2 regions of the Streptomyces sp. SS1-1 genome follow, and region 2 is predicted to be linked to the other one. Evidence: riboswitches for the same ligand, from Rfam matches in the RefSeq annotation. Region 2 holds a riboswitch; the other holds the start of a gene.
What was found. A riboswitch is a leader RNA that binds a small molecule or an ion and turns the genes downstream of it on or off. The one in region 2 is predicted to bind S-adenosylmethionine.
Positions count from the first base shown of each region.

Region 1: it holds a riboswitch for S-adenosylmethionine, as region 2 does, so the genes downstream of both, F8R89_RS09995 (aminotransferase class V-fold PLP-dependent enzyme) here and thrC (threonine synthase) in region 2, are expected to answer to the same signal.

Region 1 is NZ_WBXN01000004.1:1,928,290-1,931,688, forward strand. It holds gene F8R89_RS09985 (rhomboid family intramembrane serine protease) at 1-590, shown strand, start outside; gene F8R89_RS09990 (Lrp/AsnC family transcriptional regulator) at 587-868, shown strand; gene F8R89_RS09995 (aminotransferase class V-fold PLP-dependent enzyme) at 920-2,287, opposite strand; SAM riboswitch class IV at 2,414-2,530, opposite strand; gene trpD (anthranilate phosphoribosyltransferase) at 2,616-3,399, opposite strand, start outside.
Region 2 is NZ_WBXN01000004.1:3,269,775-3,273,173, reverse strand. It holds gene F8R89_RS16075 (glucosyl-3-phosphoglycerate synthase) at 64-1,008, opposite strand; SAM riboswitch class I at 1,176-1,345, shown strand; gene thrC (threonine synthase) at 1,364-2,647, shown strand; gene F8R89_RS16065 (MoaD/ThiS family protein) at 2,644-2,919, shown strand; gene F8R89_RS16060 (cold-shock protein) at 3,364-3,399, shown strand, end outside.

The DNA.
Region 1 (3,399 bases), 1.3 Mb from region 2:
AGCTGCTCGCCGCCCAGCGGTCCTACTTCCACCGCTGGGGGGTGGTGCCCGCAGAGCTCTTCACGGGCGCGCCCCGGGCGGCGCTGACCCCGCTCACGGCCCTGTTCGTGCACGGCAGCTGGGTGCACCTGCTCGGCAACATGCTCTTCCTCTACGTCTTCGGCGCGATGACCGAGGAGCGGATGGGCCGGGCGCAGTTCACGCTGTTCTGCCTGGGCTGCGGCTATCTGGCCCTGCTGGGCTACGCCGCCGCGAACGACGACTCCACCCAGCCTCTGGTCGGCGCGTCCGGGGCGATCTCGGCGGTCCTCGGCGCGTTCCTCTTCCTGTTCCCCACGGCACGGGTGACAAGCCTGCTGCCGTTCCTGCTCTTCCTGCCGCTGCGCTTCCCCGCCTGGGTGGTGCTGCCCTTCTGGGTGGCCGTCCAGTGGGTCGCGGCGAGCCGGGCGGGAGCGGGGCCGGGGGTGGCGTATCTGGCGCACCTGGTGGGCTTCGGCCTGGGCTTCGGCTACGCGTGGGCGCGCTTCGGGCGGCGCACTAGAGTGAGGAGCACCCGAGCTCCGGCCCCCGAGGGAGAGAACAAGCCGTGATCACCGCGATCGTCCTCATCAAGACCAGCGTGGACCGGATCCCCGAGATCGCCGAGCGGATCGCGTCGCTGGACAGCGTCAGCGAGGTCTTCTCGGTCACCGGCACCTACGACCTGATCGCCATGGTGCGGGTGAAGCGGCACGAGGACCTGGCGGAGGTCATCCCGGGCCGGATCAGCAAGATCCCCGGCGTCGAGGGCACCGACACGCACGTCGCCTTCCGCACCTACTCCCAGCACGACCTGGAGGCCGCGTTCGCCATCGGCCTCGACAGCTGAACCCGAAGGCCGGGTCCCCGGCGGCGCCGCGCGCCGCCGGGCACGGATCGCTCAGGCCGAGGTGTCCGGCACGCAACGGCCGTTCTCGGTCCGGTACTTCCACCGGGCGCCGTCCGTCACCAGCTCCCGCACGGCCGTGACGAACCGCTCGACGTGCTCGTCCGGCGTCCCGGCGCCGAAGCTGACCCGGATCGCGTTGAGGGACTTCTCGCCCGGCGCCGCCTCCGGGGCGCCGCACTCCCCCTGGGTCCCGGGGTCGCCGCCCAGCAGGGTCCGCACCAGCGGGTGCGCGCAGAACAGGCCGTCGCGCACGCCGATGCCGTACTCGGCGGACAGGGCGGCGGCGAAGTGGGAGCTGTTCCAGCCCTCCACGACGAAGGAGATCACGCCGACACGCGGGGCGTCGTCACCGAACAGCGACAGCACGCGCACCTCGGGCACCTCGGCGAGACCGGCCCGCACCTTCTCGATCAGGTACCGCTCCCGGGCGACCAGGCCGTCGAAGCCGGCCTCGGTGAGCGCCCTGCAGGCGGAGGCGACGGCGTAGGCGCCGATGACGTTCGGCGAGCCGGCCTCGTGCCGGGCGGCACTGTCGTGCCACTCGACGTCCACGCCCCCGTCCTCGCGCCGGGTCACCGAGCGGCTGGCGCCGCCGCCCGCGAGGTACGGCTCGGCATCCCGGAGCCAGTCGGAGCGGCCCGCGAGCACACCGGAGCCGAACGGGGCGTACAGCTTGTGCCCGGAGAAGGCGACCCAGTCGACGTCCAGGTCGCGGACGCTCACCGGGTGGTGCGGGGCGAGCTGCGCGGCGTCGAGGACGATCCGGGCGCCGTGCGCGTGCGCGGCCGCCGCAAGCTCCCGTACGGGCCACAGCTCGCCGGTGACGTTGGAGGCGCCGGTGACGCAGACCAGGGCCGGGCCGTGGGGGTCGCGGTCGGCCAGGGCGCGCTCCAGGGTCCGTACGGCCTCGCCGGGGGTGCGGGGCGCGTCGAGGTAGGTGACATGGGCGTCGCGCCACGGCAGCAGGGAGGCGTGGTGCTCGGTCTCGAAGACGAAGACCTGGCAGCCGGCCGGGAGCGCGGCGGCGAGCAGGTTGAGCGAGTCGGTGGTGGAGCGCGTGAAGACGACCTGGTCGTCGTCGCGGCAGCCGAGGAAGCCGGCGACGGTCCGGCGGGCGTTCTCGAACAGGTCGGTGGAGAGCTGCGAGAGGTACCCGGCGCCCCGGTGGACGCTGCCGTAGTACGGCGCGTAGGCGGCCACGTCGTCCCAGACGCGCTGGAGGGCGGGGGCGCTGGCCGCGTAGTCGAGGGCGGCGTAGGTGACCTCGCCACCGGTGACGAGCGGGACGGTGACGTCGCCGCCCAGAACGGGCAGCGGGGAACAAATGTCCTGGACGGAGGCAGCGCTGGACACGGACATGACGGAACTCCCGTGAGAGGAAGGGGAAGGTGAAAGAGGGTGTGCGGAGGCGGGGCTCGGCGGCCCTATCGCATTCGCTTGCTCACGGGAGACTCCTCGACGACCAGGATCCCTGGAATCGTGAGGGATCCGCGCTTGCCGCAGACCTCGCTGCCTGCGGCCTGGTCTTCACCCGGGGCACCCCGCCACGGACGGAGGGTTGCCGGACAGTCGGCCGGGGCCTCATGACTGTCACTCATGACCTGGTACGGGAACGTACGCGAGATGATCGCCGTCCCGCAACCCATGTCCGGATCGCGGGACGGCGTCTCGGGCGCCCTCTGGTGCGTCAGGCGTTGCTGGCGGCCACCCAGCGCTCCAGCGTTCGCTTGGCCGCGCCGGAGTCGATGGACTCGGCGGCCTTCGCCATGCCCAGCCGGATCTGCTCGGTCAGCGGCGCGTCTGTGGGCTCCAGGGCGACCAGCGCGGCGGCCGAGTTGAGCAGGACGGCGTCCCGCACGGGCCCGCCCTCCCCCTCCAGCAGCCGCCGGGCCACCTCCGCGTTGTAGGAGGCGTCGGCGCCGCGCAGGGCCTCCACCGGCACCAGCTCGATGCCGACGTCCCGCGGGTCGAAGCTCTCCTCGCGGACGGCGCCGTCGCGCACCACCCACACCCGGGAGGTGGCCGTCGTCGTCAGCTCGTCGAGGCCGTCGTCGCCGCGGAACACCAGCGCGGAGGAGCCCCGCTCGGCGAGGACACCGGCGATGAGCCCGGCCATCCGGGTGTCGAAGCAGCCGACGGCCGAGGCGCCGACCCGTGCCGGGTTGGTGAGCGGGCCGAGCAGGTTGAACGAGGTCGGGATGCCGAGGTCCCGGCGGACCCCGCCGACGAAGCGCATGGAGGGGTGGAACTTGGCGGCGAAGCAGAAGGTGATCCCCGCCTCGTCGACCACCCGGGCCACCCCTTCGGGGGACAGGTCCAGATTGATCCCCAGCTTCTCCAGCACGTCGGAGGAGCCGCTCGCGGAGGACGAGGCGCGGTTGCCGTGCTTGACGACCTTGGCCCCGGCCCCGGCGATCACGACGGCGGACATGGTGGAGATGTTGACCGTCTTGGCCCGGTCGCCGCCCGTG
Region 2 (3,399 bases):
CAAACGTGCGGTTCGGCTCAGTGGGGGCTCACGTACGCGCTGTATACGGCCGGGATGCCGCGTTCACGCGACCCTGCGCGCCGCGTACTCCGCGATCTCCACCATGGGCGGCCGCTCCTCCGTGTCCACCGAGTACGTCCGTGGCTCGAAACCGTCCTGCCCGCGCTCGAACTGGGTCAGCGCCGGGCGCACCAGATGCCCGCGCGCCAGCCGCAGTTGCGCGGTGCGGTAGATCGCCGCGGACATGCGGCCCAGCGCCTGCCCGTCCTGGTGCCGGTGCTTGCGCACCCCCACGTCCACCTGCGCGAGGGCGTCCAGCCCCACCAGGTGCAGGGCGTCCACCAGCATGCCCAGCTCGACGCCGTAGCCGACGGGGAAGGGCAGCTGCTCCAGCAGGGTGCGGCGGGCCGCGTACTCGCCGCCGAGCGGCTGTACGAATCCGGCCAGCTGCGGCCAGTGCATGTTCAGCAGGGGGCGGGCCATCAGCTCGGTGACCCGGCCGCCCTGTCCGGACGCGCCGCCGAGCGGGCGGTCGTACATCGCCTTGACCAGGTCGACGCCGGGGTCGGTGAGCAGCGGGCCGACGATGCCGAGGACGAAGTCCGAGGAGAACTCGCGCAGGTCGGCGTCGATGAAGCAGACGATGTCCCCGCCCGTCACCAGCAGCGAGCGCCACAGCACCTCGCCCTTGCCGGGCACGGCGGGGATACGGGGCAGGATGTCGTCGCGGTGGACGACCCGCGCGCCGGCCGCCGCGGCGACCTCGGCGGTGCGGTCGGTGGACCCGGAGTCGACCACGACGATCTCGTCGACCAGCGGCACCTGGTGCACCAGGTCGTGGGCGATGATCGCGACGATGTCGCCGACCGTCTCCTCCTCGTTGAGGGCGGGCAGGACGACCGAGACCGACTGGCCCGAGCGCTGCTTGGCGGCCAGCACGTGGTGCAGCGGACGGTCGGCCAGGGACCAGGAGCGGCTGATCAGCCAGCGCTCGACTTCTTCCAGCACGGTCGGCGGCTCCTCACTGTCGAAACTGTCGCACGACGTCGGTGATCCATCTCGCGGTTCGGACTGCTCTCTCAACTGTCCTGGCCTTCGGTTACAGTCTTGAACAACGCGAGTGACCATCGCATGTCAGGGTCGCCCGGGTTCACAACCGCAGGACAACCGCATACCGCTCATCCAGAGGGGCAGAGGGACACGGCCCGATGAAGCCCCGGCAACCCTCCAGTCGGTTCTCGTAGATCAGCGTCGATCGTCACCGTTGATCGTCTCCGCGAGGCTCCCGGCTAGGGAAGGTGCCAAATCCGTCTCACGGCGAGATGCGTCGTGAGGAAGATGAGGAGAAAGGGCCTCGCCTCACATGGCTGTGCAGACTGTTGCAAGCAGCACCGACTCCACCGTAGACCTCGGCCCCGCCGCCGCGCTGTCCTGTCGCGAGTGCGGCCACCGGGTCCCGCTCGGCCCGGTCTTCGCCTGCGAGGAGTGTTTCGGCCCGCTGGAGATCGCCTACGACTTCTCGGGCTACGACACCGAGAAGCTCCGTCGGAGCATCGAGGCGGGCCCCGCGAACATCTGGCGCTACGCGCCCCTGCTGCCCGTCCCGGCCGACGTGGCGGACAAGCCGAACATCAACCCCGGCTGGACCAAGCTCGTCAAGGCCGACAACCTCGCCCGCGAACTGGGCGTCACCGGCGGCCTGTACGTCAAGGACGACTCCGGCAACCCGACGCACAGCTTCAAGGACCGCGTGGTCGCGCAGGCCCTGGAGGCGGCGCGCGCCTTCGGCTTCACCACCCTGTCCTGCTCCTCCACCGGCAACCTCGCCGGCGCGGTGGGCGCCGCCGCGGCCCGCGCCGGCTTCCGCTCGTGCGTGTTCATCCCGCACGACCTGGAGCAGGGAAAGGTCGTCATGGCCGCGGTCTACGGCGGCGAACTCGTCGGCATCGAGGGCAACTACGACGACGTGAACCGTTTCTGCTCCGAGCTGATCGGCGACCCCGCCGGTGAGGGCTGGGGCTTCGTGAACGTCAACCTGCGGCCGTACTACGCCGAGGGCTCCAAGACGCTCGCGTACGAGATCTGCGAGCAGCTCGGCTGGCGGCTGCCGGACCAGCTGGTCGTGCCGATCGCCTCCGGCTCCCAGCTCACCAAGATCGACAAGGGCCTCCAGGAGCTGATCAAGCTCGGCCTGGTCGAGGACAGGCCGTACAAGATCTTCGGCGCCCAGGCCGAGGGCTGCTCGCCGGTGTCCACCGCCTTCAAGGCCGGCCACGACGTGGTCCGCCCGCAGAAGCCGGACACCATCGCCAAGTCGCTCGCGATCGGCAACCCGGCCGACGGCCCCTACGTCCTGGACATCGCCCGCCGCACGGGCGGCGCCGTGGAGGACGTGACGGACGCCGAGATCGTCGCGGCGATCAAGCTGCTCGCGCGGACCGAGGGCGTCTTCGCCGAGACCGCGGGCGGCGTGACGGTGGGCGTCACCAAGAAGCTCATCGAGAGCGGGGCGCTCGACCCCGCCAAGACGACCGTCGTCCTGAACACCGGCGACGGCCTCAAGACGCTGGACGCGGTGGCGGGTACGGGCCTCACCGCGACGATTCGTCCCAACCTTGACTCCTTCCGAGAGGCTGGCCTCGCATGAGCGTGACCGTTCGCATCCCGACCATCCTGCGCACCTACACCGGCGGTCAGGCCGAGGTCGCCGCCGAGGGCGCCACCCTGGCCGAGGTCATCTCCGACCTCGAGAAGAACCACACGGGGATCGCGGCCCGGGTGCTGGACGACCAGGGCAAGCTGCGGCGCTTCGTCAACGTCTACGTCAACGACGACGACGTGCGTTTCGAGCAGGGTCTGGAGACCGCGACGCCGGACGGCGCCGGCGTCTCCATCATTCCGGCCGTCGCCGGCGGCTGACCGGATGACCGAACATTACCTTCGGTAACCCCGGTTACCGAGCGTTCATCGAATTGCCTCCTCCGTAAGAGAAGCGGAGGAGGCAATTCTGTGTGATTGAGCGGGGTACAGTTGGGGAACGCACCGCCGGTCCCTGGACCGGCCGTCTTTGATTTCTGCCGCCGACCCGACAAGAAGTAGCCAAACTCCGCGGGTCCTATGCGGCTTTTGTTCTTTTTGCCCGGCCCGACTTGACCTGAAGTCAGCGGAATTGTCGCCACATTCCCGACCGGTCGTGCCCGGATTTCTCGTCCGATTGACCTGTTGCAGACGGCAGTTGGGCAGATACATTCAGCCGCGGTCGACGCGTTCCGGCGCACGCCCCCGACCGATCTGGGGGGCGAGGTCTGACCCGGATCCGCGAAGTGTGGATCTGTGCAAGGGCCAGTAATAGGGGAGTTAGGCATGGCTCAGGGCACCGTCAAGTGGTTCAACGCGGAG